One region of the Leptospira andrefontaineae genome, then DNA from elsewhere that is predicted to be linked to it. Evidence: riboswitches for the same ligand, from Rfam matches in the RefSeq annotation. Region 1 holds a riboswitch; the other holds the start of a gene.
What was found. A riboswitch is a leader RNA that binds a small molecule or an ion and turns the genes downstream of it on or off. The one in region 1 is predicted to bind cobalamin.
Positions count from the first base shown of each region.

Region 2: another riboswitch for cobalamin. It lies ahead of EHO65_RS11875 (CbtB domain-containing protein); the one in region 1 lies ahead of EHO65_RS05835 (TonB-dependent receptor).

Region 1 covers NZ_RQEY01000010.1:233,500-239,617, reverse strand. The annotation lists gene EHO65_RS05855 (class I SAM-dependent methyltransferase) at 1-150, opposite strand, end outside; gene EHO65_RS05850 (hypothetical protein) at 307-807, shown strand; gene EHO65_RS05845 (CapA family protein) at 868-1,914, shown strand; gene lsa26 (surface adhesion protein Lsa26) at 2,153-2,893, opposite strand; cobalamin riboswitch at 3,385-3,560, shown strand; gene EHO65_RS05835 (TonB-dependent receptor) at 3,587-5,689, shown strand; gene EHO65_RS05830 (YncE family protein) at 5,689-6,118, shown strand, end outside.
Region 2 covers NZ_RQEY01000018.1:34,090-40,207, forward strand. The annotation lists gene EHO65_RS11865 (CbiX/SirB N-terminal domain-containing protein) at 1-829, opposite strand, end outside; gene EHO65_RS11870 (CbtA family protein) at 826-1,635, opposite strand; gene EHO65_RS11875 (CbtB domain-containing protein) at 1,626-1,808, opposite strand; cobalamin riboswitch at 1,948-2,131, opposite strand; gene EHO65_RS11880 (SDR family NAD(P)-dependent oxidoreductase) at 2,206-3,060, opposite strand; gene EHO65_RS11885 (Crp/Fnr family transcriptional regulator) at 3,295-3,834, shown strand; gene EHO65_RS11890 (two-component system sensor histidine kinase NtrB) at 3,880-5,058, opposite strand; gene EHO65_RS11895 (alginate export family protein) at 5,262-6,118, opposite strand, start outside.

The DNA.
Region 1 (6,118 bases):
AACTTCTTCCAAGCTAGGTTGAGGATTGACCTGAACTAATTTACATTTTTTGCATTCTACTATTTGGAAGATCTCTCCCTTGGGGCTTGCCTTGGAGAAGAGAGGAGTAAAGTCAGAATTAGAACAAGTATTGCAAGGGATAGATTGCATACCATAAGGATCGGCGATTTGTTAGGTTTTCCGACATAAAATGGGGACCAGGTTCGGTTTTAAAGCTTGCTTTTTCGGTAAATTTATTGTTAAACGTAGGAGATGCGAACTTCTCTTTGTCTTAGAAATAAATTTATAACAAGTCTTATCTTCCTTATGCTCATTGCCCATAACGTAAACTGTGGACTTGTGCTTACGGGAACAGATATAGGTAAAGAGTTTCTAGGTTTATCGGAAGAAGATAAAAAAGATCCCGAAAAACAAGGAGCTTTACTGGCCTTGTTGGCAGGTGGTGGTTCGTTGCTTGTATTTACTCCAGTCGCATTGTCTGTAACTGCGGGCGGGACCGTAACATACCAAGTGGGCCTTAGATCGGTTCCTTCCGACTGGACGAGTAAGGATGTAACCGTAGGTTTCGATATAGATGTATCTAGTTGTCCGTCAGGTACTTCCCCAAATTTTTGGCCTTTTTCTTTCAGTCCTCCATATAGTCCTATAAACAATTTGAATTTCAGTACAGTTAATTCAGGAGCCTGTATAGTAAAATATACGGTGAGTGGAGAAGTGACTTCTCAAGCCTCTGGGCTTACTGTTGGTGCTGATGCAGGATCTCTTCCTTTATTGATCCAATTGAATCAAGTGGTAGTAGGTCCCTGAAAGGACTTTACCGTAGAAAAACCGCTTTGCCAGGGATAGGGTTTCTAAAATCCTTCCCCTATGTATAGAATCCTTGCATTGTCCTCTCTCTTAGGACTTTCTCTTTTATTTTCCCAATGCCAGCCGATTGAATCTGTAGAACCTGAAACTTTAAAAATCAAAGCTGTGGGTGATTTGGTTATGGGAACCAATTATCCAGAGAATAAACTTCCTTCAGATCCTAAAAACACTTTGTTCTCTCAGGTGGAGCCAAGTTTGAGAGGTGCAGATATACTATTTGCGAATTTTGAAAGTACTCTGACTGATTATCCTCATTGCGCTAAAAATATAAATCGTCCACTTATCTTTGCTTTCAGAACTCCTCCATCATATGCAAAAATTCTAAAAGATGTTGGATTCGATATAGTTTCCATCGCGAACAATCATAGTTTAGATTTTCACCAACAAGGTTTCGATGATACAGGTAAAAATCTTTCAGAAGCCGGAGTCAGATACACTGGCAAAAAAGGTGCAATCACTTATATGAACGTAAAAGGAATTTCTGTGGCTTGGATCGGATTCAGCCATATGGAAAGCGCTCATAATCATGTGAACCATATTGAAGAAGGTGTGGCTCTTGTAAAAGAAGCTAAGAAAAAAGCGCAATTGGTTTTCATCTCCGTTCATGGTGGAGCAGAAGGCGGACCAGCTCTACACGTAAAAAATGAACAAGAAAGATTTTACGGAGAATATAGGGGAAACTTGGTCGCTCTTTCTCACTCACTGATCGATGCAGGAGCAGATCTATTCATAGGACATGGTCCTCATTTGCCTAGAGCATTCGAATTGTATAAAGGAAAACTGATCGCTTATTCTTTAGGAAATTTCTTGGGATATAGAGTATTCTCTACGAAAGGATACGGCGGTTATTCTTTGGTCTTGGAAGCAGACCTGGACAAACAAGGGAATTTTATCAAAGGCAAGATCCATCCATTGCAGTTAAGCCAGAATGGAATTCCTGCTCCGGATCCGGATGCTAAGACCACGGAGCTGATCCAGTCTTTGACTAAATCGGATTTCCCTGGCAAAGGACCGAAAATTCAGTTGGATGGAAATTTCCATCCTTAATTGAAGTTATTTCATGTAGGAGCTCCTACAAATCTCGCCCCTATTTTTAATTGGAAATTTTACGATTATCTGATATAGGGGAAACGGCTTCTCCCACTAACCCGCCTCCTCCACCCTAAACAGGGTGGGGGCCGCCTTCGAAACCATGTAGGAACTCCTACAGTGGCACTCTAAAATAAAAAAGACCGATATAGGAACTCCTACATCGGTCTTTTACTTAACAAAATCTTAATGTGAATTATTGGGTATTGCCAACCGGCTCCAACGCGCCCGCAGGAGCTTTGAAGTTAATTTCATAAATATCGTAGTAAGAATTTCTCATACCTTTTACGTAAGCTACAGAAACTCCTAAGAAATATCTAAGTCCAAATTTAATAGTGTTTGTGGCAAAGGTCGCGATCTCTTCGTCGGTTATCGAGAATGGATGGATTTTGTTTCTGGTCTCGTCCAGATATAATCCTTCCCAAGTCCCAATCATAGTTCCCTTATATTCTAAACTTAGAATACGCCCTGTAACGGAAAAATTTCTTTTTCCACCTGATTTACTTTTGCTTACGATCTTATCAGGCAGACCTTTTGGAAGAGATCTCTCTTGTAGTTGAGCTCCTATTACTTCGTAATCGGAAGACAATGCGATTGCTTCAAATCTATGGACCCTGTATTGGACCAAAATTTCTTGGTTTAAACTTTTGCTTAAGAAGTTCACCACATCTGCGTTTTCAGGACGTACGCTGAATTCGATCTTTTGTTTTGCCGGAACAAAACATTCGTCCTTCAATTCGTCGCAAGCTTCTGAATCGTTTATAGTATAAACTTCTAACAGACCTTCGTAAGATTCAAAAATAACCCCTCTGCTTTCGAATTGGACCAATTTTGCAACAGTCCAACCCTCGGAATAAGTTCCGGCTGCGGATAAGGATGAGGTAGTTAAAATAAAGATCCCTAATAAAAGAAATCTTAAGGATGGAATTCGTTTCATTCGAGTTCGGTGCTCCCTGTTATGTAGGTAGACCCTAAAGGATTCCCTTTGGGCCACGAATTCGTGAATCCTTTCCGATTTTTATCTTACATCAAGAAAATATTTCTTTGTGAATTCGAAAATGTAGGATCTCCAACATGCAGGTTTCAGAGGAGTTTTGGCCGCCTCCTTCGGATCGGGCTGCTTCGGGTTCGTTGACACTCATCCGGGCCTTGTCCGGACTAAAGCCCTGCGCATCCCTGGCGGGTTCTTGAACCTAAAAATCTTAGCGGTCTTGGCGCCTTTGCGTGATCTAAAAGTCACTGCATTTGCTTCTCACGCGAAGCCGCCAAGTGGAGAAGAGACTGATTGTAGGAGTTCCTACATTGTAAACAAACTCCGTGATCTCAGTGCTCTCCGTGTGAACCAATAAATGCACAAAAAGTTTCGCGCAGAGCAGCCCGGTCTTGCGTAAGCAAGAGGCGGTAAGACCTTTTTGAGATTGCCCCTTCGACTTGGGTTGGGAACCTGGTCTTGCAAGTAGATCGGAAAAGGGAATCCGGTGAAAATCCGGAGCTGTACCCGCAGCTGTAAACGCCTAAACGGTCGGACAAAACCACTGTCGAAAGACGGGAAGGGTCCGAACCTTCGCGTGAGTCAGAAAACCTATCAGAGCTACTTTCAATTCTATGGCTTTCGGGAGTTAAGGCCTCAATGCACAAAAGACCCAAACGATTCGGAAAGATACTTCATCTAGGGCTCTTTTTATTTTCCGTCCAAATATTTTCCCAAGAGTCCCAGAAGACTGAAACTTCCACTGTTAAGGTGGTGGGAAAGACCAGTTCGAATTCTCAACCCGAAAATTTTAGAAAGAATCCAACTGGTTTCCAGACTTCTATCGATCTGGACCAATACAATGCACGTTATACGAATCTTCCGGACGTTTTAGAAAGAGAGGCCGGTGTTAGGATCAGAAGATACGGTGGTCTCGGTTCATATTCAACTCTTTCTCTTCGAGGAACGAACCCGAACCAATCTAGGATCTATATAGATGGAGTCCCTTTTAATAATTCGCAAGGTGGAGAAGTAAATCTCGCGGATCTTCCCTTCGATAATTTACAAAGTATTGAAGTTTATAGAAGTGGCGCGCCCGTTGGATTTTCAGGTTCAGCGATCGGCGGAAGTGTAAACTTAGTTACAAGAACCGGATCCGGACCTCCTAAAACTCGGGTTAATATAGGAGCAGGAAGTTTTAATACCGGAAAAGGTAGCATAACGCATACTGGAACGTATGGAGGGATCGGCACCAGCGTATTCTTATTGGGAGAAAAATCGGACCAAAACTTCTCCTATTTAAATAATCATGGAACCTTACTAGTCAATCCTCTGGACGATACGATCGATAGAAGAAGAAACGCACAATACGAAAGAACTTCGGGTATGATCGGGCTTAGCGGCGATATCGGGGCTACTAAAATTAAATTTTGGAATGATCTAAATTATAGATTTCATGGAATTCCTGGACCTGCAAGTAATCAAACGCAACAGGTTCATCGCAGATATCTTAGAAATACTTCTTCAATTGGAACGGATACGAAAGGTTTATTTGATGGATTATTAAGATTAGAGACTCGGGCCTTTACTTCATTTACGAATGATGATCTATTCGATCCAAAATCGGAATTTTCCAAAGGAACTCCTAATTCTTCCGCTCAGATGGGGCAGTCCGGTTTTCAGATCACTCCTACTTTCTATTTATTAGAATATTATCAAATTTTGAAATTTCATGCGGGGGTAGAAAGGGAAACTTTCGAAAGATCCAGAAGTACACCTCAAAATATAGATTTAAAATACGAGCCTGGGAAAACAAGGACCTATACTACTTTTCAAGTAGAGGACGAGTTTAGATTTTTAGATGGAAAGTTAGTTTTGACTCCGGGAGTTTCTTGGGATTCGTATAGAGACAAATTCCAATCCGACGAACCTTGGTATAGAAAACAAGATCCGTTCGCTTCTTCAATAAAAACCACCGAATTTTCGAATCCTAAAACTGGACTATTATGGAGATTTTGGGAAAAAGAAAATTATTCTTTGGAATTCAAATCCAATATCGCAAAACAATATCGAATTCCAAGTTTCTTAGAACTTTTTGGGGAAGTTGGAACGATCCTAGCAAACGATTCTCTTAAACCGGAAAGAAGTGAGAATGGAGATACTGGTATTACCGGACGATATAAAAACGGAGAACTTAAATCCAATATTACGGTTTCCTACTTTAGAAAAAGGATCAAGGATATGATCCTATTCATTCCGAATTCACAATTCACATTAAGACCTGAAAATGTGGACTCAGCCAGAATTGACGGAGCGGAAGTTTCTCATAAGACGGAATATAAGGGCTGGAAATTTTTATTAGAATATACTTACCAAGAAGCGATCAATACTTCTCCCGCGCCGTATCTCAACGGAAAGTATCTTCCTCTCAGGCCTAAACATGAGATTTCAGGAACAATTGCATATAGAGGAAAAACCTGGGAACTTGGTTTTGAAGGAGTGTATGTAGGAGCCGTATTCAAAGACAGGACAAATGAATACGTAAATTACCAACCTGCTCGCCAAATTTGGAACGCGTATCTTACACTTGTATTATATACTTCTCCCGAGGAAGAGGATCCTAATAAAAAAGGGGAAAAGACTCCCAAAGAACTGCTCTTAAGCATAGATCTTAGGAATATGGGAGATAAAAGAGTAGAGGATATCGTAGGATATCCTCTTCCGGGAAGAAATTGGTTTATCACCTTAAGTGGGAGGTTTTAGTGAGATCGGCGGCACGTTTCATTCTTCCCGGTTTTATTATCTTACTTACCTTCTGCGGGGATATAGAAAGACCACCTTTATATACATTATTCTTAACTCCGAATCTTCCTAATAATATAGGAGTAGTCACCACTGATTTTGCAAGCGGGGGAAGATTTAAGGTATTAAATCCGGAACTTCTTCTTTCTTATCCCGGATTGACACCGATTCATTCCGACGCAGTAGCAAGGTTCGGGAATGGTAAAGTTTATATTCTAAATCGTTTAAATAGGGATAGCGTTCAAGTTTTAGATCCGGATTTCGGATTCCAAACTAGGGCGGAATGGTCCATGGGGGCAGGAACAAATCCTACAGATATTGCGATTGTAGGTCTAAACAAGGCTTACGTTTCACTTTATGGATCTAGAATATTAAGAATCATTCATCCTT
Region 2 (6,118 bases), on a different contig from region 1:
TCAATCCTCCTACTTTTTTAGAAAGACCCGGAAGTTGTGTCCTATATTCGCAGGTATCACATGGAAGAGAAAATTTTCCGGAGATACAATCTTGGATCCTTTCATCTATGACAGATAATAATTCAGGATCAGGTCCTAGATAAGAAGTAAGTTCCGTTTTGATCCATGGGAATTTTTCGGAAAAGTTTTGGACCAAAGAGGAAATTTTTTGGATCAATAAACCTCCGAATAAAAAGTAGGGGACCACCAGGAGTTTTTCAGGTCTTAACTTGGAAGCCATCTCCAAAGTATCAGGAAGAAGAGGGTTGGTGATCCCTATGAAGGAAGGAAGAACAAAGGAGAAATGATTTCCTTCTTGGAATAAACGAACTGTTTTGTAAAAGTCTCCGTTTGCATCCGGATCGGAGGAACCTCTGTTTACTATGATCACTCCAGTTTTAGAGGATTGTTCTTTGTTTAGAGGTAAATATTCTTCTGCCCGCTTTCTAAGTAAGGATACCATTTTAGAATGGATGCCCAAACTATTTGCTATTTTATAAGAATGATCCGGAAACTCTGTTTTAATCCTATCCAGAACGATCGGAATATCATTTTTAATATGACCTGAAGTGTATAAAAACAAAGGAAATATTATGATATTAGAATATTCCTTACTAAGGTTTCTTAGAGCTGTTTCTATATCCGGTTTTGCGAGTTCTACATATGCGTAGGAAATATTCAGATCCGGACGGGTATCCGAATATGCGTCCACTAAGGAAACAAATTCAAGGTTGGAATTTGTTTCCCTACTTCCATGACCCAGCACTAAAACCGCAATTTTTGGTTTCATTTGAACCCTAATACCTGCTTCGGCTTCCAGAATAGGAAAAATAGGGAGGATAATAAATACCAGAAGATGAGATTCGTGAGCAAGCTCACATATTCGAATTGTATTCTTAATTGTTTAGGAGCGGCAAAGTCTTCGGAAATTTTAGGCACTCCGATATAGAATGGAAGTCCGACAAAGAGTAAGACCGTTATTATAGCAAAAGTCCATTTTAGTAAATTATGAATCTTTAAATAAGATAGAAGTATCCGAGATCCTAAAACACCAATTAAGCTGGATCCGACGCTAAGATACCACCAGGCCTGTCTTTCTGGATAATCATAAGCCCCGGATCCCCTGCCGGGTAATTCTGGAGGAAGTCCTAGAAATGGGACCCCGAAGAATATCAGAAATCCGCTGACAGCAAAAAAGATACTTAAGAGGATTGCCTTGGATAGAGAAGGGTATTCTAAAAATCCATTTGGAGGAAAGAGGGCGATCCAAATAGAAACCAAAACTCCAAAGGAAATTCCTAATAGAATAGAGCCGATTACTGTTCCTAAATTTCTTTTTTGCCAGAAGTTTTCACTCTCAGCTTCTTCGGTAGAACTAGATTCCACTTTTGCATGAGAATGAGCTTCTCCATGCGAGTGAGAATGAGTGTGGCCTGTATTCGAATTCTCTGAAGTAGATTTGGATTCAAACTTCTCTGCTTCTAAGATGAGAGGAAGATTCCAAGCGCAAACTAAGATTCCTAAAACAAGACCGGACACCAGACCGGAAAATATTCCGCTTCGCAATAGATCAGCAAATTCTGATCTTAGTGGCATGGAAAGCCTGTAGCATGTCTTATATCATGGAAAGTATCGTGCAAATACACCATGGGTTCCAGACCTACTGCATAGATTGTAGAAAAAGCAAGAAACCCGGCTAAAACCAGAACAGAACCTCTAAGCCATAATTTGGCTCCCGAAAAATCCTTCGAAACGGAAATCGAGCGCATAAAAATCCCTCCTAAGAGATCTTCACCTAACAAGATATAAACGATATTAGGGCACAAAAGAATTGGCCAAAACATCGTATAAGCAAAAAGTTTTGAGTTTAGTTACGCGATTGTCTTACATCCGAGACTGGATCACGTAGCTTCAGGATTTTTGTAAGGTCGTTTTCTGACTCGAGATCGTCCTACTCAGCACGTCTTCCCAGGTTTTACACCCAGTGACATCATGTGCCTTTTGTCCCTCTTACAGCGGCGGGTACCGTGACGGGATTGCACCGTCTTCCCATAGATGAGACCATCTATGTTCCTACAAAAATAGACTGAGATTTCAGGATCTATTTAAGTGAGTGATTTTGTATAGTATTTTATTTTCGATCGAGCAAAATTCTCTATACCGAAGTTATACTTTTTGTTTTTTCTTATCTAGCCTAGACTGGGCTGCTTTTAATTCAGAATCCGTAAGTTTAATACTGAATTCAGGAAAATGTCTAAATAGAAAATATTGGAGCCAGGAATCCCAGCCGGTGTATCCGATGAACTTTTTATTAGGGATCCACTTTAGAATGGCCTTTGCTACGGAATCAATTGCATGAATTCTATTTAACGCGGAGCCCATTTCAATTTCCTTACTCAATTCAGGCTTGTCGGTGTTTTCCTTTTCCAAACCAGGAGTATCGGTTGTGGGTGGTAGAAATAATTTCACCTTCACTCCGTGGAGCATCATCTCTTGGCGAAAACCTTGAGCAAAACCTACAATCGCAAACTTACTAGCTGAATAAGCTCCGTAACCATAAATGGAAAAAAAAGCAAGAGTAGAGGCTAAGAATACAATCTCTCCGCTTTTTTGTTTGGAAAAATGATCACTAAATGCGAGTGCACTATTTACATGGCCGAAAAAGTTTACATCCATTAAATTTCTGTAAACTTCGTCGTCTAACTCGGAAGCTTCTCCTGCTTTTGCAAAACCGCTACTACAGATTAAAAGGTCTAATCCGCCTAATGTCTGGATTGCCTTTTTGGCCTCTTTTTCGATGGCCTTTTTATCTGAAACATCCAAAACTGCGAATCCGAATACTGCTGTTGGAGCTCCTACAGCCTTCAATTCCTGGACTGTCTTTTCTAAATTAGATTTTCCTCTGGCGGAAACGATTACACTTGCTCCAGCTCTAGCTAATTCGAGTGCAATTCCTTTGCCTATACCCGCGGAACCGCCTGTTATAAATACTTTTTTGCCTTTGTATCTGCTAAATGACATATTGAAAAATTCTCTTCGATGCGGGCAAGGTTTCCCTTTTTAGGAAACTATTCAATACAATTCGAAACTTTTTGTAGAAAGAATTCGAGAACTTGTTCCAAAATTTTAAATTCCTGGTTTGATCTCAAAACAAATCTTGCCTTTTCATTCCCATAATAATGAATACGTGAGAATTCAAGGCCTAAGATGCATTCGATACCTTTACTGGAAAATTTAAGGAAGAAGGTTCCAAGTTTGGAAAAAAATTGGGACCGTTATACTTCCATGTTAAAAGAAAAGAAGGTTCCGGCGAAAACAGAACTTATAAAAAGGGGAGTATATACTAAGAACATATTCATCGTTAAGAAAGGATGCCTACGATTAAAATTCGAAGATAAAGGTCGTGATATCACAATTGCTTTCTTTCCGGAGAACAGGGCAATTACTTCTATTCATAGTTACAGAGGAACTTATAAGACTAGCCAACTTGCTGTGGAAAGTATAGAACCCACAGAATTATACATTCTAAGCGGGGAAGACGCAGAAATTATTTATAGAGAGAATGAAGGACTTAGAGATTTTTTATTGGAATATGTTGCAGAAAGATTTGATACGTATATGAATTTGTTTCTATCTAGGATTAGGGATAGTCCTGAACAAAGATATTTGAATCTGATCAAAGAACAGCAAGATATTGTAAATCGTATTCCTCAGCATTATATTGCGTCCTTTTTAGGGATAACTCCTGTCTCCTTGAGTAGGATCCGAAATAGGATCTGGAAGGAACAGAAATAACCTCCTAATAAAATCTCGAAAGGGTAGAAGGAGCTGAATTTTCCTTTATTCCAGAACCGGAAAGTAAATGGAGAATTTTGTGCCTGACCCAAGTTCACTCTCTACCTTGATCTTTCCTTTATGATTTTCTAAAATACCATAAACGATGGAAAGTCCTAGGCCAGTCCCTTTACCAGGCTCTTTAGTCGTAAAAAATGGATCGAATATTTTACGAATTGTTTTTCTATCTATTCCGGTTCCACTGTCCAAAATTTCTATCACTGCTGTCTTTTGGTTTTTTTCAGGAGAAATAAATTCTCCTTCTTCCATCTTAAGCCTTATGGAAAGTAATCCTCCATTTGGCATTGCGTCTTTTGCATTTAAGAATAAGTTCAGAAAAACTTGATGTATCTGAGCATGATCTGCCTGGACCCAGACTGGGTCCTGAGCAATATCTGAAACCACTCTGATCGATTTTGGAAAAGTAGAAGAAGCTATATGGACCGCTTCAGAGAGTAAATCATTCAAAGCAGAAGTTTTAAGATCGGATTCTACCTTTCTTGCCAAGGTCAAAAGTTGTTTGATTAAAGAAGAGCCTCTTTCCGCCGTTTTTTTAATAATTTCGGAATATTGTAAAATTTTGTCAGGATGTTCCGAATTCTTTTCCAATAGGGTAGTGTATCCTAAAACTACTGTTAAAATATTATTAAAATCGTGAGCAACTCCTCCTGCAAGAGAACCTATAGATTCCATTCTTTGGGAGTGTATAAGTTGTTTTTCTAATTCATGATGTTTTGTAATGTCTTGGAATTGGACCGCAAAATAATTCGGATCTCCTTTTCTATTTTTTATTAAAGTTGCATCCACTTGGACCCAAAGATGATGTCCGTCCTTATGAATATACCTTTTCTTCCTTTTGAAGATGGATATTAACCCTTTTAAAAATTGATCTCTATATCTGAGATCTTCTTCCAGATCATCCGGATGAGTTATAAGGTCGAAACCCATTCCAACTAATTCATTTTCAGAATAACCTAAAATTTGAGAAAGAGCAGGATTCGAACTGATAAATCTTCCTTCCAAAGAAATAATCGCGAATCCATTTGGAGAATGATATAGTATGTTCTTAAATTGTGCCGCCTGGCAGTACCATTCATCCCATCCCATTTCTTTAGGTAAAAAGTCCTTTTCTAAATAACCGGAGGGTTGGTTTATTTTTGGAGGAATTTCATCGCAGTTTTGCATAACCTTCTCTTCCATGCTATTTAAGACAGAGAGGGGAAAGGTTTTCGTCTTAACTATTGTTAATAAATTATGTAACTATTTTAAACTCCAATGAGTAACAAATCGCCGTCTAACTTAATCTAAGGAATATGAAGAAGTTCAGCTTCTCCGAGAAAAAGAAAGGAGAGGTCGAAACTTCGACCCCTCCCAAGGAAAGGATTGCCTTATAGGGAGGCGGAGACCATGAGATAAAAGAACTTAGAAGTATCGTCGAATGTGTATCTATTATCAGGATTAGAAGCATATGGATTTGTTCTTTCGTTTCCGATCGCTTCTTTAGCTTTTACGACAGAAATTCCCATCCAGATAGAAACGGATTCAGTGTAGTTATAGATCCAAGTAAAATCATACTGATAGAATAATCTTCTTCCTAACCTAGAATTATCATAAGAGAACTTATCGTTTGAATAATTTTCCGTACTAGCACCAGTATTCGGAACCCCGGAAACCTTATACCAAGCATCTTGTAGATTTGCTTTTTGAGTATCGTAGATGGCAAATATGAACATTCCATATTCTGTTTTTAGGTTTGCTCGGACTGAATAAGATTTTATATTCTCAAATCCTGCCATCAAAGATTGGCCGTTCATAGTATTCCAATTTGGAAACGAACCTGCGATCTGAGGAAATAAACTCTGCCAAGTCCCTACCTTCGAATCGGATCTATTCGGATCTCCGGATGCGTAAGTATAACCTAAACCTAAGCGGATCCAGTCATTTACCTTGATACCTGTATCCAAAGAGAGAAGTCTCGTATCATACTGAACCTTCTCCGTATAAATATTTTTACCATTAGCCGCCTTTTGGTCTAAAATATCCCAATCAGCCTTTACTCTGTCCCCAGTCATTCCTGACTGCCACGCGGATTCTATTGTCCAATCCCAGATCTTTCCGGCAGGTAAAAGGTTATTATTCGTTCTATTGGTAAATCTAAAACCGGTAGTCAATAGATCGTCTCTTTGTTTTAAACGATTATCGAAGTCTATAGGATTTGTATTAGGTATCCATTTTTTAGAAACTT